4 regions of the Bacillus sp. URHA0034 genome follow, and region 3 is predicted to be linked to each of the others. Evidence: a T-box and tRNA genes for the amino acid it is inferred to sense, from the RefSeq annotation. Region 3 holds a T-box; the other regions hold tRNA genes.

Region 1 (7,740 bases), 2.2 Mb from region 3:
ATATCTTTTAGGCACTCATAATATTGAAATTAATAAAAAGTATCTAGAACAGCTTGGTGAAAAGGAGTTAATTGGTATCATCAAGCACGAGCTCTGCCATTATCACCTCCATCTTGAAGGCAGAGGATATCAGCACAAGGACCAAGATTTTAAGCTTTTATTAAAAAAGGTAGGAGGACCCCGATTTTGCAATCAGCTGCCTGAAAGGAAGGCAAAACAAACAGCAAAAAAAGTACTAATTTATCAATGCTCAAACTGTCAGCTTACGTATCAAAGAAAAAGAAGTATTAATACTTCAAAGTACGTATGTGGGAAGTGCAGAGGGAAATTGTTAAAAGTTAAAGAAATTCAATTATAATTCTGTGATAATATGGTTAAAATCTTTATGTAAAATAATATTGACTTTATAGTTATAGGTCTTTATAATGTAAAGAGTCGATAGGGCAAATGCCTTATTGAAAAGATAATGTTGACTATTCCGCAGTAGCTCAGTGGTAGAGCTATCGGCTGTTAACCGATCGGTCGTAGGTTCGAGTCCTACCTGCGGAGCCATTTATATGGGGAAGTACTCAAGAGGCTGAAGAGGCGCCCCTGCTAAGGGTGTAGGTCGGGTGACCGGCGCGAGGGTTCAAATCCCTCCTTCTCCGCCATATATTTTTTGTTTCGGCCCCTTGGTCAAGCGGTTAAGACACCGCCCTTTCACGGCGGTAACACGGGTTCGAATCCCGTAGGGGTCATCAGGGACGGGGAGTGACTCTGTTTCATTTCCTGTTTCTTAAATTTTAAAACCTTATTGGGCTATAGCCAAGCGGTAAGGCATCGCACTTTGACTGCGACATGCGTTGGTTCGAATCCAGCTAGCCCAGCCATTTGTGATTTTTTATCTTAGAATGAGCCAGTAGCTCAGTCGGTAGAGCAACGAGCGAGTCTGCGAAGAAGAGGGCGTTTGATCTACCACAAATCAGTTTTAGGAAATCATCTTAGAATGAGCCATTAGCTCAGTTGGTAGAGCATCTGACTTTTAATCAGAGGGTCGAAGGTTCGAGTCCTTCATGGCTCACCATTCGATTATCATATGCGGGTGTGGCGGAATTGGCAGACGCACCAGACTTAGGATCTGGCGCCGCAAGGCGTGGGGGTTCGACTCCCTTCACCCGCACCATTAATTTCCTCTTGAAATAGATGGAGTTAGATGTTATTATTGATTCTGTCGCTAAATAAATGCGGTCGTGGCGGAATGGCAGACGCGCTAGGTTGAGGGCCTAGTGGGGGCAACCCCGTGGAGGTTCAAGTCCTCTCGGCCGCACCAAAAAAAGTTATTGACAATCTCAATTGGATTTGTTATACTTTAAAAGTTGCTTAACAAAATGCGCCCGTAGCTCAATTGGATAGAGCGTCTGACTACGGATCAGAAGGTTATGGGTTCGACTCCTTTCGGGCGCGCCATATATACGGGAAGTAGCTCAGCTTGGTAGAGCACTTGGTTTGGGACCAAGGGGTCGCAGGTTCGAATCCTGTCTTCCCGACCATTCAAAATTCATATTATGCGGGTGTAGTTTACTGGTAAAACCTCAGCCTTCCAAGCTGATGTAGTGGGTTCGATTCCCATCACCCGCTCCAAATTGTTCTTTGAAAACTAAACAAACAAAAACGTCAACAAACAATAATATTCATTTCTTACGAAATGAAGCCAACGTAACAAAATGAGCTAATCAACTTTCTTGGAGAGTTTGATCCTGGCTCAGGACGAACGCTGGCGGCGTGCCTAATACATGCAAGTCGAGCGAATCAATAGGAGCTTGCTCCTGTTGGTTAGCGGCGGACGGGTGAGTAACACGTGGGCAACCTGCCTGTAAGACTGGGATAACACCGGGAAACCGGTGCTAATACCGGATAATCCTTTTCCTCTCATGAGGGAAAGCTGAAAGTCGGTTTCGGCTGACACTTACAGATGGGCCCGCGGCGCATTAGCTAGTTGGTGAGGTAACGGCTCACCAAGGCGACGATGCGTAGCCGACCTGAGAGGGTGATCGGCCACACTGGGACTGAGACACGGCCCAGACTCCTACGGGAGGCAGCAGTAGGGAATCTTCCACAATGGACGAAAGTCTGATGGAGCAACGCCGCGTGAGCGATGAAGGCCTTCGGGTCGTAAAGCTCTGTTGTTAGGGAAGAACAAGTACCGGAGTAACTGCCGGTACCTTGACGGTACCTAACCAGAAAGCCACGGCTAACTACGTGCCAGCAGCCGCGGTAATACGTAGGTGGCAAGCGTTGTCCGGAATTATTGGGCGTAAAGCGCGCGCAGGCGGTCCTTTAAGTCTGATGTGAAAGCCCACGGCTCAACCGTGGAGGGTCATTGGAAACTGGGGGACTTGAGTGCAGAAGAGGAAAGCGGAATTCCACGTGTAGCGGTGAAATGCGTAGAGATGTGGAGGAACACCAGTGGCGAAGGCGGCTTTCTGGTCTGTAACTGACGCTGAGGCGCGAAAGCGTGGGGAGCAAACAGGATTAGATACCCTGGTAGTCCACGCCGTAAACGATGAGTGCTAAGTGTTAGAGGGTTTCCGCCCTTTAGTGCTGCAGCTAACGCATTAAGCACTCCGCCTGGGGAGTACGGCCGCAAGGCTGAAACTCAAAGGAATTGACGGGGGCCCGCACAAGCGGTGGAGCATGTGGTTTAATTCGAAGCAACGCGAAGAACCTTACCAGGTCTTGACATCCTCTGACACTCCTAGAGATAGGAATTTCCCCTTCGGGGGACAGAGTGACAGGTGGTGCATGGTTGTCGTCAGCTCGTGTCGTGAGATGTTGGGTTAAGTCCCGCAACGAGCGCAACCCTTGATCTTAGTTGCCAGCATTCAGTTGGGCACTCTAAGGTGACTGCCGGTGACAAACCGGAGGAAGGTGGGGATGACGTCAAATCATCATGCCCCTTATGACCTGGGCTACACACGTGCTACAATGGATGGTACAAAGGGCAGCAAAGCCGCGAGGCCTAGCCAATCCCATAAAACCATTCTCAGTTCGGATTGTAGGCTGCAACTCGCCTACATGAAGCCGGAATCGCTAGTAATCGCAGATCAGCATGCCGCGGTGAATACGTTCCCGGGCCTTGTACACACCGCCCGTCACACCACGAGAGTTTGTAACACCCGAAGTCGGTGGGGTAACCGTAAGGAGCCAGCCGCCTAAGGTGGGACAGATGATTGGGGTGAAGTCGTAACAAGGTAGCCGTATCGGAAGGTGCGGCTGGATCACCTCCTTTCTAAGGATAATGCAGTCCTTATGGACTGATAAGAAGTTGACCGTTTTTTGTTTGTTTAGTTTTGAGAGTACAATCTCTCAAGAGTATATTCGTTCTTTGAAAACTAGATAATCGTATAGAAGAAACCAAGTAAAAACCGAGTAAAATCGCCATTTTAGTTTTTCTCTCTATTTTAAATAGAGTAAACCTTTTAGGTTAAGTTAGAAAGGGCGCACGGTGAATGCCTTGGCACTAGGAGCCGATGAAGGACGGGACTAACACCGATATGCTTCGGGGAGCTGTAAGTAAGCTTTGATCCGGAGATTTCCGAATGGGGAAACCCACTGCTCGTAATGGAGCAGTATCTTTACCTGAATACATAGGGTATTGATGGCAGACCCGGGGAACTGAAACATCTAAGTACCCGGAGGAAGAGAAAGCAAACGCGATTCCCTAAGTAGCGGCGAGCGAAACGGGATTAGCCCAAACCAAGAGGCTTGCCTCTTGGGGTTGTAGGACACTCTACATGGAGTTACAAAGGAACGGGGTAGATGAAGCGGTCTGGAAAGGCCCGTCATAGAAGGTAAAAGCCCTGTAGTTGAAACTTCGTTCCCTCCTGAGTGGATCCTGAGTACGGCCGGACACGTGAAATCCGGTCGGAAGCAGGGAGGACCATCTCCCAAGGCTAAATACTCCCTAGTGACCGATAGTGAACCAGTACCGTGAGGGAAAGGTGAAAAGCACCCCGGAAGGGGAGTGAAATAGTTCCTGAAACCGTGTGCCTACAAGTAGTTAGAGCCCGTTAATGGGTGATAGCGTGCCTTTTGTAGAATGAACCGGCGAGTTACGATTACATGCAAGGTTAAGTTGAAGAGACGGAGCCGCAGCGAAAGCGAGTCTGAATAGGGCGTATTTAGTATGTGGTCGTAGACCCGAAACCAGGTGATCTACCCATGTCCAGGGTGAAGTCCAGGTAACACTGGATGGAGGCCCGAACCCACGCACGTTGAAAAGTGCGGGGATGAGGTGTGGGTAGCGGAGAAATTCCAATCGAACTTGGAGATAGCTGGTTCTCTCCGAAATAGCTTTAGGGCTAGCCTCACGTAGTAAGAGTCTTGGAGGTAGAGCACTGTTTGGACTAGGGGCCCTCATCGGGTTACCGAATTCAGACAAACTCCGAATGCCAAAGACTTATCCGTGGGAGTCAGACTGCGAGTGATAAGATCCGTAGTCAAAAGGGAAACAGCCCAGACCACCAGCTAAGGTCCCAAAGTATACGTTAAGTGGAAAAGGATGTGGAGTTGCTTAGACAACCAGGATGTTGGCTTAGAAGCAGCCACCATTTAAAGAGTGCGTAATAGCTCACTGGTCGAGTGACTCTGCGCCGAAAATGTACCGGGGCTAAACGTATCACCGAAGCTGTGGATTGACACCGTTGGTGTCAGTGGTAGGAGAGCGTTCTAAGGGCGTTGAAGCTAGACCGTAAGGACTGGTGGAGCGCTTAGAAGTGAGAATGCCGGTATGAGTAGCGAAAGATGAGTGAGAATCTCATCCACCGAATGCCTAAGGTTTCCTGAGGAAGGCTCGTCCGCTCAGGGTTAGTCGGGACCTAAGCCGAGGCCGAAAGGCGTAGGCGATGGACAACAGGTTGATATTCCTGTACCACCTCTTTATCGTTTGAGTGATGGGGGGACGCAGGAGGATAGGGTAAGCGCACTGTTGGATATGTGTGTCTAAGCAGTTAGGCTGAGAAGCAGGAAAATCCGCTTCTCGCGAAGGCTGAGCTGTGACAGCGAGGGAAATATAGTACCGAAGTTCCTGATTCCACACTGCCAAGAAAAGCCTCTAGCGAGATAAAAGGTGCCCGTACCGCAAACCGACACAGGTAGGCGAGGAGAGAATCCTAAGGTGAGCGAGAGAACTCTCGTTAAGGAACTCGGCAAAATGACCCCGTAACTTCGGGAGAAGGGGTGCTCTTTGGGGTTCATAGCCTCGAAGAGCCGCAGTGAATAGGCCCAGGCGACTGTTTAGCAAAAACACAGGTCTCTGCGAAGCCGCAAGGCGAAGTATAGGGGCTGACGCCTGCCCGGTGCTGGAAGGTTAAGAGGAGGGGTTAGCTCACGCGAAGCTCTGAATCGAAGCCCCAGTAAACGGCGGCCGTAACTATAACGGTCCTAAGGTAGCGAAATTCCTTGTCGGGTAAGTTCCGACCCGCACGAAAGGCGTAACGATCTGGGCACTGTCTCAACGAGAGACTCGGTGAAATTATAGTACCTGTGAAGATGCAGGTTACCCGCGACAGGACGGAAAGACCCCGTGGAGCTTTACTGTAGCCTGATATTGAATTTTGGTACAGCTTGTACAGGATAGGTAGGAGCCTGAGAAGCCGGAGCGCCAGCTTCGGTGGAGGCGTCGGTGGGATACTACCCTGGCTGTATTGAAATTCTAACCCGCACCCCTTATCGGGGTGGGAGACAGTGTCAGGTGGGCAGTTTGACTGGGGCGGTCGCCTCCTAAAGAGTAACGGAGGCGCCCAAAGGTTCCCTCAGAATGGTTGGAAATCATTCGTAGAGTGTAAAGGCACAAGGGAGCTTGACTGCGAGACCTACAAGTCGAGCAGGGACGAAAGTCGGGCTTAGTGATCCGGTGGTTCCGCATGGAAGGGCCATCGCTCAACGGATAAAAGCTACCCCGGGGATAACAGGCTTATCTCCCCCAAGAGTCCACATCGACGGGGAGGTTTGGCACCTCGATGTCGGCTCATCGCATCCTGGGGCTGTAGTCGGTCCCAAGGGTTGGGCTGTTCGCCCATTAAAGCGGTACGCGAGCTGGGTTCAGAACGTCGTGAGACAGTTCGGTCCCTATCCGTCGTGGGCGCAGGAAATTTGAGAGGAGCTGTCCTTAGTACGAGAGGACCGGGATGGACGCACCGCTGGTGTACCAGTTGTCTTGCCAAAGGCATCGCTGGGTAGCTATGTGCGGACGGGATAAGTGCTGAAAGCATCTAAGCATGAAGCCCCCCTCAAGATGAGATTTCCCATAGCGTCAAGCTAGTAAGATCCCTGAAAGATGATCAGGTTGATAGGTCAGAGGTGGAAGCGTGGCGACATGTGGAGCTGACTGATACTAATCGATCGAGGACTTAACCATAGTCTATAAGGCGAACTCGTTTTTACTTCTTCTACACATTATCTAGTTTTGAGAGAACGATCTCTCTAATTAAATAGTCTGGCAATTATGGCGAGAAGGTCACACCCGTTCCCATACCGAACACGGAAGTTAAGCTTCTCAGCGCCGATGGTAGTTGGGACTTTGTCCCTGTGAGAGTAGGACGTTGCCGGGCTGTTTATTTTAAAAAATTTTATTATCGCGGGGTGAAGCAACGAGCGTTGCTACAATGAATAATCTGCGAGTTGTACCCATCGAGCTGCTGCTTGAATAAGCTTTCTGAGATGGGGACAGTCAGTAACAAAACATGGAGCATATTCCAAACTTTATAACTTTTATTATCGCGGGGTGGAGCAGTCTGGTAGCTCGTCGGGCTCATAACCCGAAGGTCGTAGGTTCAAATCCTGCCCCCGCAATTTGGTCTGGTAGTTCAGTTGGTTAGAATGCCTGCCTGTCACGCAGGAGGTCGCGGGTTCGAGTCCCGTCCAGACCGCCATATTTATTAAAACTAGTCGAAACATGGTTTCGTCTTTTTTTTTGCCTTAAAATACAGAGTAAAAAGTGAAATACCTTTATGAACATTTTTTAAAGAAGACTCTTAAAATTCTAAAGATAAACCACACCTTCCTTCATCTTTCTTAAACCGACCTGTTTATCTTTAATGGACGATTTTTTAAAGTCCGATGAATTTGTCCAATAGGAATGTTCTAATGGACATTCTATTAGGAAATGGGAAAGATTTATCTAATAGAGTTGCATCTAATGGACAAATTTTCAAAGAGCTTTGAAGAAAATGTCCATTAGAGAGGATCCAATGGACATTTAACCTAAGAAATTTGATGATATTGTCCAATAAAGAGGTTCTATTGGACAGTTTTTTAATATATCCTTTGAATTTGTCCAATAGAGCAGTTGGTCTATTTATAACCAAGAACAAGAGTGAAACCATGTAAACGGTACTTCGTCCCCTGATGAGGTACAAATTCAAAGCCAAATCTTTGGATGATCCTGATGGTAAGAATCAGGGATTAATTCGGGGGTCTGTCTAACATAGAGAACCGTCCTCTTTTTGCATTAAAGCCCAAATTCTTATAAACAACATAGGTATTCATCCTTAGGAAGCATCCTAAGGTTTTTTTTATGCCTAAATAAGGGTAAAATGAAAATAAAGAATTGTTATGGTAAAGTTAGGTGATTGGATGAAGGAATTTGAATTAACGACATCAAACGATAGGGATACTTCGCAATTCGCGGAAAGACTCGCGAAGTATCTGCAGCCAGGTGACGTCATTGCTCTTGAGGGCGACCTAGGGGCTGGAAAAACT
Region 2 (7,740 bases), 2.3 Mb from region 3:
TTTTGGTACAGCTTGTACAGGATAGGTAGGAGCCTGAGAAGCCGGAGCGCCAGCTTCGGTGGAGGCGTCGGTGGGATACTACCCTGGCTGTATTGAAATTCTAACCCGCACCCCTTATCGGGGTGGGAGACAGTGTCAGGTGGGCAGTTTGACTGGGGCGGTCGCCTCCTAAAGAGTAACGGAGGCGCCCAAAGGTTCCCTCAGAATGGTTGGAAATCATTCGTAGAGTGTAAAGGCACAAGGGAGCTTGACTGCGAGACCTACAAGTCGAGCAGGGACGAAAGTCGGGCTTAGTGATCCGGTGGTTCCGCATGGAAGGGCCATCGCTCAACGGATAAAAGCTACCCCGGGGATAACAGGCTTATCTCCCCCAAGAGTCCACATCGACGGGGAGGTTTGGCACCTCGATGTCGGCTCATCGCATCCTGGGGCTGTAGTCGGTCCCAAGGGTTGGGCTGTTCGCCCATTAAAGCGGTACGCGAGCTGGGTTCAGAACGTCGTGAGACAGTTCGGTCCCTATCCGTCGTGGGCGCAGGAAATTTGAGAGGAGCTGTCCTTAGTACGAGAGGACCGGGATGGACGCACCGCTGGTGTACCAGTTGTCTTGCCAAAGGCATCGCTGGGTAGCTATGTGCGGACGGGATAAGTGCTGAAAGCATCTAAGCATGAAGCCCCCCTCAAGATGAGATTTCCCATAGCGTCAAGCTAGTAAGATCCCTGAAAGATGATCAGGTTGATAGGTCAGAGGTGGAAGCGTGGCGACATGTGGAGCTGACTGATACTAATCGATCGAGGACTTAACCATATTTTTTAAAGCGAATAACTCGTTTTTACGAATTTCTTCTATATTATCTAGTTTTGAGAGAACGATCTCTCTAATTTCATAAGTCTGGTAATTAAGGCGAGAAGGTCACACCCGTTCCCATACCGAACACGGAAGTTAAGCTTCTCAGCGCCGATGGTAGTTGGGACTTTGTCCCTGTGAGAGTAGGACGTTGCCAGGCTTTATATGGAGGATTAGCTCAGCTGGGAGAGCATCTGCCTTACAAGCAGAGGGTCGGCGGTTCGATCCCGTCATCCTCCACCATATTTTTTCCTTACTTTACGACGCCGGGGTAGCTCAATTGGTAGAGCAACTGACTTGTAATCAGTAGGTTGGGGGTTCAAGTCCTCTCGCCGGCACCTTTTCTTTGTACGAGCCATTAGCTCAGTTGGTAGAGCAGATTGCAAACTTCTGTGAATCAGCTTCTGCGGGCAATCTGCGAGAAAGAACGCAAGTTCTTTTGAGCATCTGACCTACCACAAATTAGTTGTAGGGAATCATCTTCATAAGAGCCATTAGCTCAGTTGGTAGAGCATCTGACTTTTAATCAGAGGGTCGAAGGTTCGAGTCCTTCATGGCTCACCATAGGTTTTACGAATGAAATAATTTTTTGCGATAAGATAATATTGCGGGTGTGGCGGAATTGGCAGACGCACCAGACTTAGGATCTGGCGCCGCAAGGCGTGGGGGTTCGACTCCCTTCACCCGCACCATTTTTGTGAGAGAAAATAAGTACCATATACGCGGAAGTAGTTCAGTGGTAGAACACCACCTTGCCAAGGTGGGGGTCGCGGGTTCGAATCCCGTCTTCCGCTCTCAAATGCCGGGGTGGCGGAACTGGCAGACGCACAGGACTTAAAATCCTGCGGTAGGTGACTACCGTACCGGTTCGATTCCGGTCCTCGGCACCATTTAAGAAATGAATAATGCGCCCGTAGCTCAATTGGATAGAGCGTCTGACTACGGATCAGAAGGTTATGGGTTCGACTCCTTTCGGGCGCGCCATTATTTATCGGGAAGTAGCTCAGCTTGGTAGAGCACTTGGTTTGGGACCAAGGGGTCGCAGGTTCGAATCCTGTCTTCCCGACCATTTATTTAATTATTTCGGGGTCTTAGCTCAGCTGGGAGAGCGCCTGCTTTGCACGCAGGAGGTCAGGGGTTCGATCCCCCTAGACTCCACCAAATAAATTAAAATGGTATTGACAATGTAAAATTACTTTGTTAATATATAAAAGTCGCATAAACGACGATTGCTCTTTGAAAACTAAACAAACAAAAACGTCAACAAACAATAATATTCATTTCTTACGAAATGAAGCCAACGTAACAAAATGAGCTAAATCAACTTTCTCGGAGAGTTTGATCCTGGCTCAGGACGAACGCTGGCGGCGTGCCTAATACATGCAAGTCGAGCGAATCAATAGGAGCTTGCTCCTGTTGATTAGCGGCGGACGGGTGAGTAACACGTGGGCAACCTGCCTGTAAGACTGGGATAACACCGGGAAACCGGTGCTAATACCGGATAATCCTTTTCCTCTCATGAGGAAAAGTTGAAAGTCGGTTTCGGCTGACACTTACAGATGGGCCCGCGGCGCATTAGCTAGTTGGTGAGGTAACGGCTCACCAAGGCGACGATGCGTAGCCGACCTGAGAGGGTGATCGGCCACACTGGGACTGAGACACGGCCCAGACTCCTACGGGAGGCAGCAGTAGGGAATCTTCCACAATGGACGAAAGTCTGATGGAGCAACGCCGCGTGAGCGATGAAGGCCTTCGGGTCGTAAAGCTCTGTTGTTAGGGAAGAACAAGTACCGGAGTAACTGCCGGTACCTTGACGGTACCTAACCAGAAAGCCACGGCTAACTACGTGCCAGCAGCCGCGGTAATACGTAGGTGGCAAGCGTTGTCCGGAATTATTGGGCGTAAAGCGCGCGCAGGCGGTCCTTTAAGTCTGATGTGAAAGCCCACGGCTCAACCGTGGAGGGTCATTGGAAACTGGGGGACTTGAGTGCAGAAGAGGAAAGCGGAATTCCACGTGTAGCGGTGAAATGCGTAGAGATGTGGAGGAACACCAGTGGCGAAGGCGGCTTTCTGGTCTGTAACTGACGCTGAGGCGCGAAAGCGTGGGGAGCAAACAGGATTAGATACCCTGGTAGTCCACGCCGTAAACGATGAGTGCTAAGTGTTAGAGGGTTTCCGCCCTTTAGTGCTGCAGCTAACGCATTAAGCACTCCGCCTGGGGAGTACGGCCGCAAGGCTGAAACTCAAAGGAATTGACGGGGGCCCGCACAAGCGGTGGAGCATGTGGTTTAATTCGAAGCAACGCGAAGAACCTTACCAGGTCTTGACATCCTCTGACACTCCTAGAGATAGGAATTTCCCCTTCGGGGGACAGAGTGACAGGTGGTGCATGGTTGTCGTCAGCTCGTGTCGTGAGATGTTGGGTTAAGTCCCGCAACGAGCGCAACCCTTGATCTTAGTTGCCAGCATTCAGTTGGGCACTCTAAGGTGACTGCCGGTGACAAACCGGAGGAAGGTGGGGATGACGTCAAATCATCATGCCCCTTATGACCTGGGCTACACACGTGCTACAATGGATGGTACAAAGGGCAGCAAAGCCGCGAGGCCTAGCCAATCCCATAAAACCATTCTCAGTTCGGATTGTAGGCTGCAACTCGCCTACATGAAGCCGGAATCGCTAGTAATCGCGGATCAGCATGCCGCGGTGAATACGTTCCCGGGCCTTGTACACACCGCCCGTCACACCACGAGAGTTTGTAACACCCGAAGTCGGTGGGGTAACCGCAAGGAGCCAGCCGCCTAAGGTGGGACAGATGATTGGGGTGAAGTCGTAACAAGGTAGCCGTATCGGAAGGTGCGGCTGGATCACCTCCTTTCTAAGGATATAAGCTGGACATATGAGCCAGACAAAAACGTTTGTTTGATGGTTTTCTGTTTGTTTAGTTTTGAGAGTGCAATTCTCTCAAAGCTTTTTTTAATCGTTCTTTGAAAACTAGATAATCGTATAGAAGAAACCAAGTAAAAACCGAGTAAAATCGCCATTTTAGTTTTTCTCTCTATTAAATAGAGTAAAACCTTTTAGGTTAAGTTAGAAAGGGCGCACGGTGAATGCCTTGGCACTAGGAGCCGATGAAGGACGGGACTAACACCGATATGCTTCGGGGAGCTGTAAGTAAGCTTTGATCCGGAGATTTCCGAATGGGGAAACCCACTGCTCGTAATGGAGCAGTATCTTTACCTGAATACATAGGGTATTGATGGCAGACCCGGGGAACTGAAACATCTAAGTACCCGGAGGAAGAGAAAGCAAACGCGATTCCCTAAGTAGCGGCGAGCGAAACGGGATTAGCCCAAACCAAGAGGCTTGCCTCTTGGGGTTGTAGGACACTCAACATGGAGTTACAAAGGAACGGGGTAGATGAAGCGGTCTGGAAAGGCCCGTCATAGAAGGTAAAAGCCCTGTAGTTGAAACTTCGTTCCCTCCTGAGTGGATCCTGAGTACGGCCGGACACGCGAAATCCGGTCGGAAGCAGGGAGGACCATCTCCCAAGGCTAAATACTCCCTAGTGACCGATAGTGAACCAGTACCGTGAGGGAAAGGTGAAAAGCACCCCGGAAGGGGAGTGAAATAGTTCCTGAAACCGTGTGCCTACAAGTAGTTAGAGCCCGTTAATGGGTGATAGCGTGCCTTTTGTAGAATGAACCGGCGAGTTACGATTACATGCAAGGTTAAGTTGAAGAGACGGAGCCGCAGCGAAAGCGAGTCTGAATAGGGCGTATGAGTATGTGGTCGTAGACCCGAAACCAGGTGATCTACCCATGTCCAGGGTGAAGTCCAGGTAACACTGGATGGAGGCCCGAACCCACGCACGTTGAAAAGTGCGGGGATGAGGTGTGGGTAGCGGAGAAATTCCAATCGAACTTGGAGATAGCTGGTTCTCTCCGAAATAGCTTTAGGGCTAGCCTCACGTAGTTAGAGTCTTGGAGGTAGAGCACTGTTTGGACTAGGGGCCCTCATCGGGTTACCGAATTCAGACAAACTCCGAATGCCAAAGACTTATCCGTGGGAGTCAGACTGCGAGTGATAAGATCCGTAGTCAAAAGGGAAACAGCCCAGACCACCAGCTAAGGTCCCAAAGTATACGTTAAGTGGAAAAGGATGTGGAGTTGCTTAGACAACCAGGATGTTGGCTTAGAAGCAGCCACCATTTAAAGAGTGCGTAATAGCTCACTGGTCGAGTGACTCTGCGCCGAAAATGTACCGGGGCTAAACGTATCACCGAAGCTGTGGATTGACACCGTTGGTGTCAGTGGTAGGAGAGCGTTCTAAGGGCGTTGAAGCTAGACCGTAAGGACTGGTGGAGCGCTTAGAAGTGAGAATGCCGGTATGAGTAGCGAAAGATGAGTGAGAATCTCATCCACCGAATGCCTAAGGTTTCCTGAGGAAGGCTCGTCCGCTCAGGGTTAGTCGGGACCTAAGCCGAGGCCGAAAGGCGTAGGCGATGGACAACAGGTTGATATTCCTGTACCACCTCTTTATCGTTTGAGTGATGGGGGGACGCAGGAGGATAGGGCAAGCGCACTGTTGGATATGTGCGTCTAAGCAGTTAGGCTGAGAAGCAGGAAAATCCGCTTCTCGCGAAGGCTGAGCTGTGACAGCGAGGGAAATATAGTACCGAAGTTCCTGATTCCACACTGCCAAGAAAAGCCTCTAGCGATGATATTGGGTGCCCGTACCGCAAACCGACACAGGTAGGCGAGGAGAGAATCCTAAGGTGAGCGAGAGAACTCTCGTTAAGGAACTCGGCAAAATGACCCCGTAACTTCGGGAGAAGGGGTGCTCTTTGGGGTTTATAGCCTCGAAGAGCCGCAGTGAATAGGCCCAGGCGACTGTTTAGCAAAAACACAGGTCTCTGCGAAGCCGCAAGGCGAAGTATAGGGGCTGACGCCTGCCCGGTGCTGGAAGGTTAAGAGGAGGGGTTAGCTCACGCGAAGCTCTGAATCGAAGCCCCAGTAAACGGCGGCCGTAACTATAACGGTCCTAAGGTAGCGAAATTCCTTGTCGGGTAAGTTCCGACCCGCACGAAAGGCGTAACGATCTGGGCACTGTCTCAACGAGAGACTCGGTGAAATTATAGTACCTGTGAAGATGCAGGTTACCCGCGACAGGACGGAAAGACCCCGTGGAGCTTTACTGTAGCCTGATATTGAATTTTGGTACAGCTTGTACAGGATAGGTAGGAGCCTGAGAAGCCGGAGCGCCAGCTTCGGTGGAGGCGTCGGTGGGATACTACCCTGGCTGTATTGAAATTCTAACCCGCACCCCTGATCGGGGTGGGAGACAGTGTCAGGTGGGCAGTTTGACTGGGGCGGTCGCCTCCTAAAGAGTAACGGAGGCGCCCAAAGGTTCCCTCAGAATGGTTGGAAATCATTCGTAGAGTGTAAAGGCACAAGGGAGCTTGACTGCGAGACCTACAAGTCGAGCAGGGACGAAAGTCGGGCTTAGTGATCCGGTGGTTCCGCATGGAAGGGCCATCGCTCAACGGATAAAAGCTACCCCGGGGATAACAGGCTTATCTCCCCCAAGAGTCCACATCGACGGGGAGGTTTGGCACCTCGATGTCGGCTCATCGCATCCTGGGGCTGTAGTCGGTCCCAAGGGTTGGGCTGTTCGCCCATTAAAGCGGTACGCGAGCTGGGTTCAGAACGTCGTGAGACAGTTCGGTCCCTATCCGTCGTGGGCGCAGGAAATTTGAGAGGAGCTGTCCTTAGTACGAGAGGACCGGGATGGACGCACCGCTGGTGTACCAGTTGTCTTGCCAAAGGCATCGCTGGGTAGCTATGTGCGGACGGGATAAGTGCTGAAAGCATCTAAGCATGAAGCCCCCCTCAAGATGAGATTTCCCATAGCGTCAAGCTAGTAAGATCCCTGAAAGATGATCAGGTTGATAGGTCAGAGGTGGAAGCGTGGCGACATGTGGAGCTGACTGATACTAATCGATCGAGGACTTAACCATATTTTTTAAAGCGAATAACTCGTTTTTACGAATTTCTTCTATACTATCTAGTTTTGAGAGAACGATCTCTCTAATTTCATAAGTCTGGTAATCAAGGCGAGAAGGTCACACCCGTTCCCATACCGAACACGGAAGTTAAGCTTCTCAGCGCCGATGGTAGTTGGGACTTTGTCCCTGTGAGAGTAGGACGTTGCCAGGCAAAAAAAGACAATCCGTGAAGGGTTGTCTTTTTTTGTTTGATTATTTTTAATATCCCTTATTCCACACTTCTGTTCCTAAAACCCCAATAAGGAACTACAGATGATCCCCATGATTTTCACATATCCTTCCCTAATATTACTATAAAAATGATAACAGCTTTATAGAAAGTTAATATTTACGAAAAAAGTCGAATTTTATAGACACTTATTTTCTGGGCTTTTTAGGTTTCACAACCGTGAAATTTGGAGAAAATCAGTAATAGTGAATCGTTGCATCTCCATAAAATTTTCAGTATAATTAAAGTCAAATATAGTCAAAGTCAGAAGATGGGAGGTGGGAAGATGAGAAACATTTCCGATATTATTGAAAAATATCTAAAGCAGGTTTTAGAAATGAGTGAAGAAGATCTTGTTGAGATTAAAAGAAGTGAAATTGCCGATAAATTTCAATGTGTTCCTTCACAAATAAACTATGTTATTAATACCCGTTTTACGATTGAAAGAGGATATATTGTTGAGAGTAAACGGGGCGGCGGCGGATTTATTCGGATAATGAAGGTCCAATCCCACGACTTAGCCCATTTAATTGATCATTTGCTGTCCCTTGTCAACAATCGTATAAGTCAAACGACCGCCGAAGACGTAATCATAAGACTTGTTCATGAGGAGGTCATTACAA
Region 3 (7,740 bases):
ACAATCGATAAAATTGATAATCTTAAAGTAGGTATGAGCGTGGAAGCTAGCATATTAACGGAAAATAAACAAAATATCATTTATGTTCCCCTTGATGCGGTCCATTCGTCAAATGGAAAAAAATATGTCAATGTCGTTTCATCAGATAATCCTTCAAACATTACCAAGAAAACCGTATCAACTGGCATAGCAAATGAAGATTATGTAGAAATCACAAATGGACTTGCAGAAGGGGAAACCGTACAACTGCCAAAATTAGCAAAAGCAAGTACAACGACCTCTACCACACAAACCAATACACTGCAAAGCAGTCTTAGCGGCATGGGGGGAACGGGCGCAATGAGATCAATGTATCGCGGCACTGGTATCAGAAGGAGTGGACAATAATGGCAAAACCGATTATGCAAATTAGTAACCTAAAGAAAGCATACAGACTGGGCGGCGAAATCGTCCATGCATTAAATGATGTTTCCATCGAGATTCAAAAAGGAGAATTTCTAGCGATTATTGGCCCATCGGGTTCAGGTAAATCAACATTAATGAATATGATCGGATGTCTTGATAAACCACAGTCAGGAAAATATCTTCTAGATGGTAAGGATATTTTTCAAATGGATGACAATGAGTTGGCGACGATTCGGAATCAAAAAATCGGCTTTATTTTCCAAAACTTCAACCTGCTAACAAAATTAACGGCAATCGAAAATGTTGAGCTCCCGCTATTATATGCCGGTGTATCCACAAAGGAACGAAGGGAGAGATCTATCGAAGCTTTAGATAAAGTGGGGTTAAGAGAGAGGGCAGGTCATTTGCCAACACAGCTGTCTGGCGGACAGCAGCAGCGGGTTGCTATTGCCAGAGCACTTGCAGGTAATCCGGCCATCCTGCTAGCCGATGAGCCGACTGGTGCCCTTGACAGTAAAACAAGTAAGGAAATCATGCAGATTATGAAACAACTAAATGAATTGGGCCATACAATTATCCTCATTACCCATGACCTGGACATTGCCAAGCAAGCAAAACGGATGGTCAGTATTCAGGATGGTCGATTACAGGAAGATGGAGGTGAACTCATTGGGCATCTTGCAATCCATTAAAATGGCTCTTAAAAGTATAAAGGGAAATAAACTAAGATCGGTACTTACCATGCTTGGGATGATTATTGGGGTTTCATCGGTAATCGTTTTAGTCTCCATTGCCCAAGGGTCTACAAAAAATGTGACGAGTCAAATCAACCAATTAGGGACCAATCTATTAACCATAAATACATTTAGTACAGATGTGGCTTTAACAGAGGACAAAATCAGCGAAATTAGTAAATTAGATGGTGTAAAAGCAGTATCACCAGTTGTATCTGGACGAGTAAACGTTAAAAAGGACCGGACCACTTCTCAGGTGGCCATGACTGGAACGAATGCCGCCTATTCAGAGGTGCGCGATACCAAAGTAAGTGCAGGACGATTTATCACTGATTTGGATATTGAATATAGGCAAAAGGTGGCTGTCATTGGTTCATCTACAGCCACCACTTTCTTTGGAACAGAGGACCCTGTTGGTCAATATCTGCAAATTGAAGGAACTTCATATAAAGTTGTCGGAGTCCTTGTTTCGAAAGGCAGCTCAATGGGACAAGGCGGTGACAATACCGTTATCGTTCCACTTAGCACGGGCCAGCGTTTAATTGGAAGTACTACGATTAGCACAGTCTATTTAAAAGGTGAAAGTGAAGACCAGATGGATGCTGTCATGAATTTAGTAGAGACCAAAATGGCGTCTCTTTTCCCAGGGCAAACTGATTCTTATAGTGTCACAAATCAGCAGGACGTCATGGATACGATGAGCTCTGTATCGGACACGATGACATTGATGCTTGGCGGTATTGCAAGTATTTCCTTGTTAGTCGGTGGAATCGGTATTATGAATATTATGCTTGTCTCTGTTTCCGAACGAACAAAAGAAATTGGTATACGTAAAGCCATTGGGGCCAAAAGGCGGGATGTCCTTGTGCAATTCTTAATTGAAGCAGTTGTATTGAGCGGTGTCGGCGGACTAATAGGGATTATCTCAGGGGTAGGTATAGGGAAATTAGTTTCATCCCTATTCAGCCTAAGTGTCTCCTTCTCTTCTAACGTGATCCTATTTTCTTTCTTGTTCTCGTTAGTCGTTGGAGTCGTATTTGGTGTATTCCCGGCAAATAAAGCATCCAAGTTAAATCCAATTCAGGCATTAAGGTATGAATAATTGGGAAAATGAAGCGGTACGCTACTGTTGCGTCCGCTTCGTTTCCTCTATAATAAAAAGAATGTAATTAATGTTAAGGAGAGATAGAAATGCGATTATTGGTGGTAGAGGATAACCTTTCTTTATTAGAATCGATTGTTCAACTTTTATCGGATGAATTTGAGGTTGATCATGCCTCAAACGGAGAGGATGCTTTATTCTTAGCGATGCAAAACATCCATGATTTAATTGTTTTGGATGTCATGATACCTGAAATCGATGGTTTTGAAGTGCTGCAGACCATCCGTAAGGAAGGATTAAAAATCCCGGTCTTATTCCTGACAGCAAGAGACTCTTTAGAGGACCGCGTAAAAGGCCTTGATTTTGGCGGGGATGATTACTTAGTAAAACCATTTCAAGCTGCCGAATTGAAGGCGAGAATCAGAGCGTTATTAAGAAGAAGCGGCAGCTTAACAACCGATCAAACTATTAAATATCGCGGCATTGAGTTATTAGGCAAGGAACGCGATATTCTTGTGGATGGAGAATCCATCAAACTAACAGCTAAGCAATATGAGCTATTGGAATATTTAATTCAAAATAAGGGAGTTATTTTAACAAAAGAACAAATATATGATCGTGTATGGGGATTCGACTCCGATACAACGGTTGCCATTGTTGAGGTGTTCATGCATCATCTTCGCAAAAAATTAGAGCCGTTCGGCTACCATACTGATATAAAAACAATCCGCGGTGTGGGCTACATGCTGAACGAAGAATAGGGGCCGCCTATGTTTCGTCAAACACACATTAGACTTACTTTTATCAATTCAATTGTTTTTATTATTTTAATTAGTATACTAGGGAGCATCATCTATTTTTATACAGATAATAAACTATATCAGGATGTTAACCAATCATTACTGGAATCGGTTGAGCACTATCAGCAGCCAAACGGGCAAGAGACTAAACAAGATGGTAAACCTGAAGGGGATCAGGAAGAACCAAGATTCATGCGAAGAGATCCACGAATTATTACGTTAATCTGGGATGGCAAGGGGAAGCTGTTGGCAGGGCAAGATCGCGGTGCAGCGTTATTTCAGGACAATGAAAAACTGATTCGCCCCAAGAAATACGGCACCTTAGAGGACGTCGATGTAGAGGACTTTACTTTTCGCTATGTGGCATTCAAGGCTCAGGTTCCAGAATTAGGGAACATTACAGTCCAAGTAATTCGTAATGTGAATTCAGAAAATGAACTGCTTGAAAGGCTTCTGTTAATCATATTAATTGGCTGCGGTGTAGGAATTATTTGTGCGGTTGCTTCCGGTTATTTCCTGGCTGGTAGAGCATTGGTTCCGATAAAAAAATCATGGCAAAAGCAGCAAGAGTTTGTTTCCGATGCCTCCCATGAGTTGAGAACGCCTTTAGCAGTTATTCAGGCCAAAACGGATATCCTGTTTCGCTCGCCCACCGCAACTATACAGGAAAAAATAATCGATATCTCCACGATTTCAAAGGAATCAAGGCGGCTCTCCAAATTAGTAACCAATTTACTGACACTGGCACGGTCAGATTCCGATCAAATTGAAATGAAAAAATCAGAATTCCAATTGGATGAACTTTTAAAAGAGATTATTCAACAGTATGAAGAGTTTGCGATGTATCAGGAGAAAATATTGCGCCTAGAAGCTGCAGAACCTATTACTTTTTTTGCCGACAAAGAAAGAATTCATCAATTAATTGTCATTCTATTGGACAACGCCATAAAGTATACAAAAGAGGGCGGAGAAATCTCGCTTTCCTGCACTCAGAGTCATTCCTCCATCTACTTAAAGGTAAACGACACAGGAATCGGAATCCCTGAAGAAGATATTCCAAAGATATTTGATCGTTTTTACCAAAGTGATAAAGCGCGCACGGAAGCAGCCGGTACAGGACTTGGCTTGTCGATAGCAAAATGGATTATTGAGAAGCATCATGGCAAGACAAAGGTTCAGAGTGTTTTAGGTGAAGGAACAAATATTGAAATTATCTTTCCAAAGTCCCAAAAATAATTTTTGGGGCTTATTTAAATCTTAGGCTGTGTTAAAGGTTATTATTGATTTTTAGCATTTTGATTGGAGCGGAAGGCGGCGAAGACTCCTGCGGGAGTACGGGGCAGGGGAGACCCCACAGGCGCAAGTGCGCCGAGGAGGCTCCCCGGCACGCCCGCGGAAAGCGAAGCCGCCTGGAGCGGAAATCAACATTCAAGATTAACACAGCCAAATCTTAAGAAAAACTTAAGGAAACCGATTCATAATTTGTTTGTCTACTTACTAAAGCTTCAGGATATTTGAAGGGAGAAAAACAGATGAAGTACTAGAAAAGCTCATTTATGGATTGGTTTAATTGCGTCTATTTTTATCTTTATGGAGTCGATTACAGGTCTATTGATGAATGAACCATGGTTAATTGGACAAACATCAATGGAGGGTGGCAGGGGCAATTTTCAACCAGGTCAAATGAATCAAAACCAATTTAATAACGGTCAGACCAATCAGGGACAAGCAAGACAAGGTATGACGCAGAATTCTGGACAAACTGCCGGTCAACCACAAGGGCAAAATGGTAATCAATACCAAAGGTTTAATAGAAATGGCCAGTTTCAAGGACGCGGCAATTTTAGTGGAAGTGGGAATTTTCCAGCTGGCATAATGAACAGAGAAAGATTTGGACAAACCTCAGTTATGGGAATCATCCGTGGTCTGCATGAAGGCCGTATTGGCAATACCGATATTAAATGGTTAATAGATTTAGTTGCGCTTGCCATGATCGCTTTAACAGGTACGGGAATCTACCTATCAATTAGGGTCCTAGGTGCGGAAGGGAAGCGAAAAAAACTACAAACGGATATGTGTAGTGATATCTGATAAAAAAATGCACACGAGGCTTGCTCGTGTGCGTCTTTGTTTATTCGACAATAATTTTCCCTTTAAACATTTGCATTCCACAACTGAATATGTATTCACCTTTATTATCTGAGGCGAATGACAGTTTTGTCGTTCCCGTCTTCAATTTTATATTATTAATGTTCAAATCTGGTATCATAAAGGTAGATAAGCAGTTACTGCTGTCTAATGGATTGGTAATTTCAAGTTCCACCTGAACACCTTTTTTGACCCGGATCACGTTAGGGGAATAACCTTTATCGGTTACCATCATTTTGACTTTTGGAGCAAGATCTCCGCTTACATTTATTTCTGTCGGGACTGTACTCGTTTCTTGTGATGCTTGAGTTTGAGCAGTTTCGCTTTTACCAGGAAACTTTACCATGTCACTGCTGTACATAAACAGGAACAAAGAAACTAGGACAATGCCACCACCGATTATGGCAAAAGGTGACAGCTCTTCTGTGTTGATCGAAAATTTGCTGTTAGTCGTCACATGGATATACACAATAACAAAGCCGATAATGACAACATAAAATCCTAATAAGATACCAAGCAAAATTGCCGGGTTAATGTACTGGAGGAAAAGTCCAAGAATAGCGCCATTTATCCCGCCCATTAAACCAGATATTGCTCCCATCAATATCGCTAAGATCCCAACCGGATGTCCGGCTAAGAAACCAACGACGAAGCCAATAATCATGCTGATTCCTACTGTCAGGAAGGTCTCACCGGAAACCAGCCCATTGATGGTTCCAGTAAGTAAACCAGTGATCACCGCAATGACCATACTTACCAGGATGCCTGGAGTATTGTTCAGTTTGCTTTTATTTCGATAAACTAGATAAATGGAATAGCCTGTGCCGATGGCCACAAAAGCGGCTGAAATAATAGAAAATATATTCATGCTTTGTCTCCTCTTATGTGCCTTAATAATTAAACAACATAAGAGTATTATAAATGTAAAAAATGGATTGTAATTTGTATTTTCTGTGATTTATATGAACGTTTTATGACTCTTATCAAGAATGACCGTTGGTTTTGTCTTTATCCAAAGTATTTTTATAAATTCTTTTTAGGGCTTCATTTTGAAGTTTCATATATTCGAGTAAAATTTCTTTTTCTGCTTCTTCTTGTACTATTTCGTCCTTTTCTTTTGTCATCCTTTTACCCCTTTTATCCTAATTTTAGCTTAAAGAGTAGAATAATCCATAATTTATTTGACTTTTATTATAGAGAAATATATAATTTTTTCAAAAATACTATTTGAAACGTTGACGGGGATTAGTAAATTGACTCGGGTCTTACCAAGAGAGGAAACCAGTGGTGTGAGGTTTCTTAAGACAATCAATTGAACCTGCCTCACGAGTTCTGTATCGGATTATTACTTGAAGATACATGCGGATAAAATCCGTTATCATGCGAGAGAGTTTAAAGCTTTTGCTTTATGAATTTAGGGTGGTACCGCCAGGCCTTGGTCCCTTTTTTAGGATCAAGGCCTTTTTATATTTAAAAGTGTAATCGCCCGTTTAGCGGCGTATGGGCTGGAACTCAAATTCTAAAACTTTCTATTTAAAAAATTAATGGGGTGTCAAAATGGCAAAGGAATTTGTAAAAGATGTAACCAGTATGGACGAGGATTTCGCCCAGTGGTACACAGATGTTGTAACGAAAGCAGATTTAATTGATTATTCAAGTGTTCGCGGTTCGATGATTATCCGTCCTTATGGCTATGCCTTATGGGATAACATTAAAAACGAGTTAGACCGACGTATTAAAGAAACAGGGCATGAAAATGTTTATATGCCATTATTCATCCCAGAAAGCCTGCTTCAAAAGGAAAAAGATCATGTTGAGGGCTTTGCTCCTGAGGTAGCCTGGGTAACACACGGCGGTTCTGAGCCTTTAACAGAACGTTTAGTGGTGCGCCCAACATCAGAGGTATTATTCTGTGAGCACTATAGCAATATCATCCACTCGTATCGGGACCTCCCGAAACTATATAATCAATGGGCTAACGTCGTCCGTTGGGAAAAAACCACACGTCCATTCTTAAGAACATTAGAATTCTTATGGCAGGAAGGTCATACGGCCCATGCAACGGATGAAGAGGCAATGGAAGAAACGATTAAAATGTTAAATGTATATGCAGCTATTTGTGAAGAAATTCTTGCGATTCCTGTTGTGAAGGGCCAAAAAACGGAAAAAGAAAAGTTTGCAGGAGCAAAGGCTACTTTTACGATTGAAAGCTTAATGCATGATGGAAAAGCATTACAATCCGGAACTTCCCATCACTTTGGTACTGGGTTTGCTGAAGCGTTTAACATTCAGTATACAGACAAAGAAGGAAAACTGCAGTATGTTCATCAAACATCATGGGGCTTTACAACCAGAATCATCGGTGCATTGATCATGGTTCACGGTGACGACCGCGGTTTGGTCATACCTCCAAAAGCTGCGCCAACTCAAGTGATGATTGTTCCGATTGCACAGCATAAAGAAGGCGTGCTTGATTTTGCTTATGAGTTGAAAAAGTCTCTAGCTTCTGTTGCTCGTGTTGATATTGATGCCAGCGATAAAAAACCAGGCT
Region 4 (7,740 bases), 1.8 Mb from region 3:
CGACTGTTTAGCAAAAACACAGGTCTCTGCGAAGCCGCAAGGCGAAGTATAGGGGCTGACGCCTGCCCGGTGCTGGAAGGTTAAGAGGAGGGGTTAGCTCACGCGAAGCTCTGAATCGAAGCCCCAGTAAACGGCGGCCGTAACTATAACGGTCCTAAGGTAGCGAAATTCCTTGTCGGGTAAGTTCCGACCCGCACGAAAGGCGTAACGATCTGGGCACTGTCTCAACGAGAGACTCGGTGAAATTATAGTACCTGTGAAGATGCAGGTTACCCGCGACAGGACGGAAAGACCCCGTGGAGCTTTACTGTAGCCTGATATTGAATTTTGGTACAGCTTGTACAGGATAGGTAGGAGCCTGAGAAGCCGGAGCGCCAGCTTCGGTGGAGGCGTCGGTGGGATACTACCCTGGCTGTATTGAAATTCTAACCCACACCCCTGATCGGGGTGGGAGACAGTGTCAGGTGGGCAGTTTGACTGGGGCGGTCGCCTCCTAAAGAGTAACGGAGGCGCCCAAAGGTTCCCTCAGAATGGTTGGAAATCATTCGTAGAGTGTAAAGGCACAAGGGAGCTTGACTGCGAGACCTACAAGTCGAGCAGGGACGAAAGTCGGGCTTAGTGATCCGGTGGTTCCGCATGGAAGGGCCATCGCTCAACGGATAAAAGCTACCCCGGGGATAACAGGCTTATCTCCCCCAAGAGTCCACATCGACGGGGAGGTTTGGCACCTCGATGTCGGCTCATCGCATCCTGGGGCTGTAGTCGGTCCCAAGGGTTGGGCTGTTCGCCCATTAAAGCGGTACGCGAGCTGGGTTCAGAACGTCGTGAGACAGTTCGGTCCCTATCCGTCGTGGGCGCAGGAAATTTGAGAGGAGCTGTCCTTAGTACGAGAGGACCGGGATGGACGCACCGCTGGTGTACCAGTTGTCTTGCCAAAGGCATCGCTGGGTAGCTATGTGCGGACGGGATAAGTGCTGAAAGCATCTAAGCATGAAGCCCCCCTCAAGATGAGATTTCCCATAGCGTCAAGCTAGTAAGATCCCTGAAAGATGATCAGGTTGATAGGTCAGAGGTGGAAGCGTGGCGACATGTGGAGCTGACTGATACTAATCGATCGAGGACTTAACCATAGTCTAAAGCGAATAAACTCGTTTTTACCAAATTTCTTCTATATTATCTAGTTTTGAGAGAACGATCTCTCTAATTTCATAAGTCTGGTAATTAAGGCGAGAAGGTCACACCCGTTCCCATACCGAACACGGAAGTTAAGCTTCTCAGCGCCGATGGTAGTTGGGACTTTGTCCCTGTGAGAGTAGGACGTTGCCAGGCTTCGCCCCTTTGGGGCTATTATTTTGCCAATTTTAGTATTTGGCCCCTTGGTCAAGCGGTTAAGACACCGCCCTTTCACGGCGGTAACACGGGTTCGAATCCCGTAGGGGTCACCAAGATTTTTCGTAATATTGAAAAAAACTTACATTAATTCGGAGGATTAGCTCAGCTGGGAGAGCATCTGCCTTACAAGCAGAGGGTCGGCGGTTCGATCCCGTCATCCTCCACCATTTAGTTTATTTTGCGCCCGTAGCTCAATTGGATAGAGCGTCTGACTACGGATCAGAAGGTTATGGGTTCGACTCCTTTCGGGCGCGCTTATTTTACGGGAAGTAGCTCAGCTTGGTAGAGCACTTGGTTTGGGACCAAGGGGTCGCAGGTTCGAATCCTGTCTTCCCGACCAGTCGCAGGTTGAAATTTAATTATGGCGGTGTAGCTCAGCTGGCTAGAGCGTACGGTTCATACCCGTAAGGTCGGGGGTTCGATCCCCTCCGCCGCTACCATATTTTTTTACGGAGGAATACCCAAGTCTGGCTGAAGGGATCGGTCTTGAAAACCGACAGGCGGGTCAAACCGCGCGGGGGTTCGAATCCCTCTTCCTCCTCCATATTTACTTGATTTGATATTTCTATTATCGCGGGGTGGAGCAACGAGCGTTGCTTCAAGGAATAAACTGCGAGTTGTACCCATCGAGCTGCTGCTTGAATAGGCATTCTGAGATGGGGACAGTCAGTAACAAAACATGGAGCATTTTCCAAACTTTATAATTTCTATTATCGCGGGGTGGAGCAGTCTGGTAGCTCGTCGGGCTCATAACCCGAAGGTCGTAGGTTCAAATCCTGCCCCCGCAATTTGGTCCGGTAGTTCAGTTGGTTAGAATGCCTGCATGTCACGCAGGAGGTTGGGGGTTCATCCCCTCCGCAGCTACCATATTTTTTTACGGAGGAATACCCAAGTCTGGCTGAAGGGATCGGTCTTGAAAACCGACAGGCGGGTCAAACCGCGCGGGGGTTCGAATCCCTCTTCCTCCTCCATATTTACTTAACTTTATATTTTTATCTTTTATTATCGCGGGGTGGAGCAACGAGCGTTGCTTCGAGAATAAACTGCGAGTTGTACCCATCGAGCTGCTGCTTGAATAGGCATTCTGAGATGGGGACAGTCAGTAACAAAACATGGAGCATTTTCCAAACTTTATAATTTCTATTATCGCGGGGTGGAGCAGTCTGGTAGCTCGTCGGGCTCATAACCCGAAGGTCGTAGGTTCAAATCCTGCCCCCGCAATTTTGGTCCGGTAGTTCAGTTGGTTAGAATGCCTGCCTGTCACGCAGGAGGTCGCGGGTTCGAGTCCCGTCCGGACCGCCATTTTTTTACTAGTAGCTTGACTACTATTGATATATATTTCGGCGATTGTGGCGAAGTGGTTAACGCACCTGATTGTGGTTCAGGCATTCGTGGGTTCGATTCCCATCAGTCGCCCCATTTTCTTTTTAAACTATTGGGCTATAGCCAAGCGGTAAGGCATCGCACTTTGACTGCGACATGCGTTGGTTCGAATCCAGCTAGCCCAGCCATTTTTAAGGCAGCATAGCCAAGTGGTAAGGCCGAGGTCTGCAAAACCTCTATCCCCGGTTCAAATCCGGGTGTTGCCTCCAAAATTTATATTGCGGGTGTAGTTTACTGGTAAAACCTCAGCCTTCCAAGCTGATGTAGTGGGTTCGATTCCCATCACCCGCTCCAATATGGGCCTATAGCTCAGCTGGTTAGAGCGCACGCCTGATAAGCGTGAGGTCGATGGTTCGAGTCCATTTAGGCCCACTAAAAAACCTGATTTCCAAATGGAAATCAGGTTTTTTTCGCGTGAAGGAATAGCTGTTTCATGAGGACAAAGAGAGAAGGATTTAAGCTAGATATGTCCGCATGAGCGTCCATGAGGACAAAAAGAGGAAGATTTAAGCAAGATATGTCCGCATGAAGCGTCCATGAGGACAAAAAGAGGAAGATTTAAGCAAGATATGTCCGCATGAAGCGTCCATGAGGACAAAAAGAGGAAGATTTAAGCAAGATATGTCCGCATGAAGCGTCCATGAGGACAAAAAGAGGAAGATTTAAGCAAGATATGTCCGCATGAAGAGTTCATGAGGACAAAGAGAGAAGGATTTAAGCTAGATATGTCCGCATGAAGAGTTCATGAGGACAAAGAGAGAAAGATATATGTAAAATATGTCCACATGAACCGTCCATAAAGACAAAAGAGATGAGCATCTAATTTTTCAAAACAGTTACCAGAACTGTTCGTTAACTCGTAAGTACTAAAAAGCAAGACTTTCTTCCAACAGACCCACCTTGATAAGTCCATTGAGGATCCCATGTTGAGAGGAAGAAGTTGTAATGACATCCGCCGCTGCTTTTGCTTCTGGCACAGCATTCCCCATCGCTACTCCTGTTCCTACCGTTGTTAACATCTCAATGTCATTTAATCCATCCCCAAAGGCAAAGGCATTTTCTTTTTCAATACCTAATACTTCTAGAAGTTTACGAATCCCGACTGCTTTAGATGCGCCGCGTGGGAGAATATCGTAGGCAACATCATGCCATTTTACGAAACTGAAATCAGCGAAGCGATCGATATAACGTGTCGCATCCTTTTCGCTGCAGTATAAATGACCTTGATAGATCGACAATTGATTAAAATAATCTTTATCTACCTCGGGATAGGGCATCATCAAGGAGTCGAAGCTAGCTTCAATAAACGGATGGTTTTTTTCATTTACTTTATAATCCTCATGACTGCAATATGCTAAGGCATGGCCGTTGTGAAACGTCATAGCAGACATGGATTGCAGGACACAAGGGTCAATTGGATTGGAGTAGACCTCTTTTCCTTGGTACACCACATATTGTCCGTTCATGGAAACATAAGAATCAATGTTAAGTTCCTTTTGAATCCAGTAAAACATCTTAGGGACACGCCCAGTCGCAATGACAGTCTGAATCCCTTTATCCTGAAGCTGCCGAACCGCTTTCTTCGTAGACTCTGGAATTACCTTTTTATCATCTAATAACGTTCCATCAATATCAAAAAAAACAATTGGTTTTGTCAATCCATCCACCCCCGGTAAGATACAACACCGTCGTTACGCTCTAATGAATTAGATCACGCCGACGGTAATTGCAGGTCTTGCAACTAAATCATATTTTATGAAACGCGTTTCAGGTCAAGGGAATTATAAAAAAAGACCTGAGCCTCAAGGTCAAGTCTTAACAAAACTTAAACAGTTTCACGTTCAATTAATGTAGCTGGTATCTCTTGATGGAAGGCCTCTTTACTTTCGCTAACTACCTGAAGAAAAAGTTTCTTGCCGATCTCGATAAGAGGAATTTCAATCGTCGTGATCCGCATCATTTGGGCGATTGGCTGATTGTTAAAACCAATAATCGCGAGATCCCCTGGGATGGAGATTTTTCTTTTTGCGGCACTGGTAACAATACCTGCCGCAACCTCATCGCTTGTTAGCAGCATAGCAGTTGGAGGATTAGACAATTGCTGAATCCGGTCTATTACTTTATTTCCATCTTCAAATTGAAGACAGTCAGTCATAATATATTCAGGATGATAGGACAGCTGATATTTTTCAATAAAATCCTGATAGGCCAATGCTCTATTTTTGCTATTTGTACCCGAACTGCGGTAGATGCAATAGCCAATTTTACGATGCCCTTTCTGGTATAGGTATTCAAGAGCTGTCATGAAACCTTGATAATGGTCAACAAACGTTGAAGAGACATCCCTGCCTCTGGTATCTTCACATAAAGTGATCAGTCCATATGATAAATATTCTTCAATTAAATCCCAGCTGGAGATTCTTGAACAAATAATTAGGCCATCAATCTGCTTTTGTTTAATCATTTGCAGGGCTTCAAGTTCTTTATCCTTTTCATAATTGGTCTGAAATAAGACCAGCTTATAGTTATGTCTTAATGCTTCTGCAGCGATGCCCTTTATTAATAGAGAAAAGTAAGGATGGTCAATAAAGGGAACAACCACACCAACAAGAAAGGTCTTGCCCATGCTTAAATGGACAGCATTAATATTCGGCTGATAATTACTTTCCTTAATGGCTGCTAAGACCTTATGTCTTTTTTCCTCACTTACATAGGGGTGGTTATTTAACACCCTTGAAACTGTAGTTACAGAAACTCCAGCCATCTTGGCTAAATCCCTAATGTTTGTCATCTCATCACCTTCTTATTAAGTACTTAGTTAATACGATTATAGTACAAACAGCAGGCATTCTACATAAACTGAAACATTTTTAAAAATTCAGGTTGCAAAAACGCTTACATCTAGTTTATAATACAGATAAATCGATTTACTAAATCGGTTTACCAAAATGTTTTAGAAGAATGTTCATCTAGAAAGGGTCTTTATTATGAATAATGTAATTATCCCGTTAAATGCCTTTGACAGCATCGAAGTGACTACTAACGGTCAAGCGTCATTTGTCAAACTGATAGCTGAAGCCGGAGCTTATGGAATAGAGATTCGCCGTGAATTATTACCAGCAGTAGTCTTACCGCTTGGTAAAATAAAGAGTGAAATTGACCGATATGGACTTTTCACTGTATATTCTGCTCCAATTGAATGCTGGAAAGAAGATTACCAGTTAAACGAAGATCAATTGAATTATATTTTTCAAGAAGCTGTTATTCTTGGTGCAAAGTGGGTTAAGGTTTCGTTAGGACATTTTCAGCAAGATAAATCAAATATAGCCGAGCTAGGAGAATTCTTGGCGAAGCAAAAGGATATACAACTTCTGGTTGAAAATGATCAGACACCTCATGGAGGAAGTGTTCAGCATTTACAGGCTTTTTTTGAAAACGCTGTCGACCAAAGTGTGCCTGTCAAAATGACCTTTGATGCAGGAAACTGGTATTATTCAAACCAGGATGTAGAGGAAGCACTTCAAAAACTGGCGCCATATGTCAGCTATCTTCATTTGAAACAAGTAACAGAAACACTCGAAACCGTGCCGCTTGAAAGAGAGGGTGAACATAGTTGGAAGCAAGTTATGAGTAGTTTTCCGGCCGAAACCGTCAAAGCGCTCGAATTTCCAATCGTGCCGAAAGAGAAAACGAAGGATTATATCCAATTGATTACCGATATGGCAAGAGAAAGAGAGGCGTTATTCAGATGAAACCGCTAGATGTAGTTACGTTTGGAGAAGCGATGACGATGTTTATCGCTAATCAACCGGGGGCGTTGCACGAAGTCAGTCAGTTCACTAGAGAACTAGCAGGTGCAGAAACCAATGTCGCGATTGGACTGGCAAGGCTCGGACTTGCCGCCGGTTGGGCAAGTAAGGTCGGAAATGATGCATTTGGCAAATTCATCATCAATCGGCTGCAAAATGAAAACGTCAACATCGAGCATGTCTGGCTTGATGAAAAATTTCCAACAGGTTTTCAATTAAAATCGAAAGTAGTAGAGGGTGACCCTGAGGTTCAATATTTTCGAAAAGGTTCCGCAGCAAGTCATCTAAATGTAGCCGATTTTAAAGAGGATTACTTTTTAGCAGCAAAACACATGCATATGACGGGAATTCCGTTAGCGATATCGGAAGAGGCAAGAGAATTTGCTAATCATGCTCTTGCTTTTATGAAAAAAAATGGCCGTACGGTTTCCTTTGATACCAACCTGCGTCCAAGCCTTTGGGGTTCACAAGAAGAAATGGTCAAACATATTAACGAAGCGGCATTCAAGGCAGATTATGTACTGCCGGGAGTTTCTGAAGGCGAAATTTTAACCGGTTACAAAGATCCTCGTGATATGGCTTCCTTTTACCTTGATAAAGGTGTTAAGCTGGTCGTAATTAAGCTTGGCAGCACGGGGGCATTTTATAAAACACCATCTGAAGAAGGAATGGTGCCAGGCTTCAAGGTTGAAAAAGTTATTGATACGGTTGGCGCCGGCGATGGATTTGCTGTTGGGATTATCAGCGGATTAGTAGAAGGACTTACTATTAAAGAAGCAGTTATAAGAGGAAACGCGATTGGTTCCCTTGCTGTTCAGGCGCCGGGAGATAATGATGGTTATCCGACAAGAGATAAACTTTTAGCCTTTATAGAAAAAAATATACAGGGAGTGAAATAGGATGAAACAAACAATTGCAAAACAAAGATGGCTTCGCTTAATTCCAATCGCATTTATTACCTATAGTCTTGCCTATCTTGATCGGGCAAACTATGGATTCGGGGCAGCGGCAGGATTAGCGAAAGATCTCCATATTACACCTGGTACTTCCTCATTACTTGGTTCGCTATTTTTCTTAGGTTATTTCTTTTTCCAAGTACCTGGTGCTAGTTATGCCGAAAAGAAAAGTGCAAAGAAATTAATCTTCTGGTCCTTGA

What was found. A T-box is a leader RNA that pairs with one kind of tRNA and senses whether it is charged. The one in region 3 lies ahead of proS (proline--tRNA ligase), so its partner is inferred to be a tRNA-Pro.
Region 1: it has a tRNA-Pro gene. The T-box ahead of proS (proline--tRNA ligase) is inferred to sense a tRNA for this amino acid. The anticodon was not compared.
Region 2: it has a tRNA-Pro gene. The T-box ahead of proS (proline--tRNA ligase) is inferred to sense a tRNA for this amino acid. The anticodon was not compared.
Region 4: it has a tRNA-Pro gene. The T-box ahead of proS (proline--tRNA ligase) is inferred to sense a tRNA for this amino acid. The anticodon was not compared.

The regions. Positions count from the first base shown of each region.
Region 1 covers NZ_JBWCDK010000002.1:2,646,097-2,653,836, reverse strand. The annotation lists gene ACZ9EE_RS14730 (SprT family protein) at 1-358, shown strand, start outside; tRNA gene ACZ9EE_RS14725 (tRNA-Asn) at 478-552, shown strand; tRNA gene ACZ9EE_RS14720 (tRNA-Ser) at 560-650, shown strand; tRNA gene ACZ9EE_RS14715 (tRNA-Glu) at 666-737, shown strand; tRNA gene ACZ9EE_RS14710 (tRNA-Gln) at 795-869, shown strand; tRNA gene ACZ9EE_RS14705 (tRNA-Lys) at 988-1,063, shown strand; tRNA gene ACZ9EE_RS14700 (tRNA-Leu) at 1,078-1,162, shown strand; tRNA gene ACZ9EE_RS14695 (tRNA-Leu) at 1,224-1,309, shown strand; tRNA gene ACZ9EE_RS14690 (tRNA-Arg) at 1,370-1,446, shown strand; tRNA gene ACZ9EE_RS14685 (tRNA-Pro) at 1,453-1,529, shown strand; tRNA gene ACZ9EE_RS14680 (tRNA-Gly) at 1,547-1,620, shown strand; rRNA gene ACZ9EE_RS14675 (16S ribosomal RNA) at 1,719-3,268, shown strand; rRNA gene ACZ9EE_RS14670 (23S ribosomal RNA) at 3,462-6,397, shown strand; rRNA gene rrf (5S ribosomal RNA) at 6,475-6,590, shown strand; tRNA gene ACZ9EE_RS14660 (tRNA-Met) at 6,758-6,831, shown strand; tRNA gene ACZ9EE_RS14655 (tRNA-Asp) at 6,835-6,911, shown strand; gene tsaE (tRNA (adenosine(37)-N6)-threonylcarbamoyltransferase complex ATPase subunit type 1 TsaE) at 7,615-7,740, shown strand, end outside.
Region 2 covers NZ_JBWCDK010000002.1:2,804,209-2,811,948, reverse strand. The annotation lists rRNA gene ACZ9EE_RS15600 (23S ribosomal RNA) at 1-805, shown strand, start outside; rRNA gene rrf (5S ribosomal RNA) at 889-1,004, shown strand; tRNA gene ACZ9EE_RS15590 (tRNA-Val) at 1,012-1,087, shown strand; tRNA gene ACZ9EE_RS15585 (tRNA-Thr) at 1,110-1,182, shown strand; tRNA gene ACZ9EE_RS15580 (tRNA-Lys) at 1,333-1,408, shown strand; tRNA gene ACZ9EE_RS15575 (tRNA-Leu) at 1,452-1,536, shown strand; tRNA gene ACZ9EE_RS15570 (tRNA-Gly) at 1,567-1,638, shown strand; tRNA gene ACZ9EE_RS15565 (tRNA-Leu) at 1,646-1,734, shown strand; tRNA gene ACZ9EE_RS15560 (tRNA-Arg) at 1,752-1,828, shown strand; tRNA gene ACZ9EE_RS15555 (tRNA-Pro) at 1,837-1,913, shown strand; tRNA gene ACZ9EE_RS15550 (tRNA-Ala) at 1,930-2,005, shown strand; rRNA gene ACZ9EE_RS15545 (16S ribosomal RNA) at 2,171-3,720, shown strand; rRNA gene ACZ9EE_RS15540 (23S ribosomal RNA) at 3,926-6,861, shown strand; rRNA gene rrf (5S ribosomal RNA) at 6,945-7,060, shown strand; gene ACZ9EE_RS15530 (CtsR family transcriptional regulator) at 7,404-7,740, shown strand, end outside.
Region 3 covers NZ_JBWCDK010000002.1:478,661-486,400, reverse strand. The annotation lists gene ACZ9EE_RS04715 (efflux RND transporter periplasmic adaptor subunit) at 1-387, shown strand, start outside; gene ACZ9EE_RS04710 (ABC transporter ATP-binding protein) at 387-1,097, shown strand; gene ACZ9EE_RS04705 (ABC transporter permease) at 1,075-2,241, shown strand; gene ACZ9EE_RS04700 (response regulator transcription factor) at 2,331-3,002, shown strand; gene ACZ9EE_RS04695 (sensor histidine kinase) at 3,012-4,277, shown strand; partial or broken gene ACZ9EE_RS04690 (PepSY-associated TM helix domain-containing protein) at 4,593-5,132, shown strand; gene ACZ9EE_RS04685 (cupredoxin domain-containing protein) at 5,173-6,057, opposite strand; gene ACZ9EE_RS04680 (hypothetical protein) at 6,173-6,313, opposite strand; T-box leader at 6,416-6,636, shown strand; gene proS (proline--tRNA ligase) at 6,747-7,740, shown strand, end outside.
Region 4 covers NZ_JBWCDK010000002.1:2,325,472-2,333,211, reverse strand. The annotation lists rRNA gene ACZ9EE_RS13315 (23S ribosomal RNA) at 1-1,130, shown strand, start outside; rRNA gene rrf (5S ribosomal RNA) at 1,214-1,329, shown strand; tRNA gene ACZ9EE_RS13305 (tRNA-Glu) at 1,371-1,445, shown strand; tRNA gene ACZ9EE_RS13300 (tRNA-Val) at 1,484-1,559, shown strand; tRNA gene ACZ9EE_RS13295 (tRNA-Arg) at 1,573-1,646, shown strand; tRNA gene ACZ9EE_RS13290 (tRNA-Pro) at 1,656-1,732, shown strand; tRNA gene ACZ9EE_RS13285 (tRNA-Met) at 1,756-1,832, shown strand; tRNA gene ACZ9EE_RS13280 (tRNA-Ser) at 1,844-1,936, shown strand; tRNA gene ACZ9EE_RS13275 (tRNA-Met) at 2,107-2,180, shown strand; tRNA gene ACZ9EE_RS13270 (tRNA-Ser) at 2,271-2,363, shown strand; tRNA gene ACZ9EE_RS13265 (tRNA-Met) at 2,540-2,613, shown strand; tRNA gene ACZ9EE_RS13260 (tRNA-Asp) at 2,618-2,694, shown strand; tRNA gene ACZ9EE_RS13255 (tRNA-His) at 2,736-2,811, shown strand; tRNA gene ACZ9EE_RS13250 (tRNA-Gln) at 2,829-2,903, shown strand; tRNA gene ACZ9EE_RS13245 (tRNA-Cys) at 2,911-2,984, shown strand; tRNA gene ACZ9EE_RS13240 (tRNA-Gly) at 2,996-3,069, shown strand; tRNA gene ACZ9EE_RS13235 (tRNA-Ile) at 3,074-3,147, shown strand; gene ACZ9EE_RS13230 (Cof-type HAD-IIB family hydrolase) at 3,642-4,433, opposite strand; gene ACZ9EE_RS13225 (LacI family DNA-binding transcriptional regulator) at 4,601-5,566, opposite strand; gene ACZ9EE_RS13220 (sugar phosphate isomerase/epimerase family protein) at 5,763-6,527, shown strand; gene ACZ9EE_RS13215 (sugar kinase) at 6,524-7,483, shown strand; gene ACZ9EE_RS13210 (MFS transporter) at 7,485-7,740, shown strand, end outside.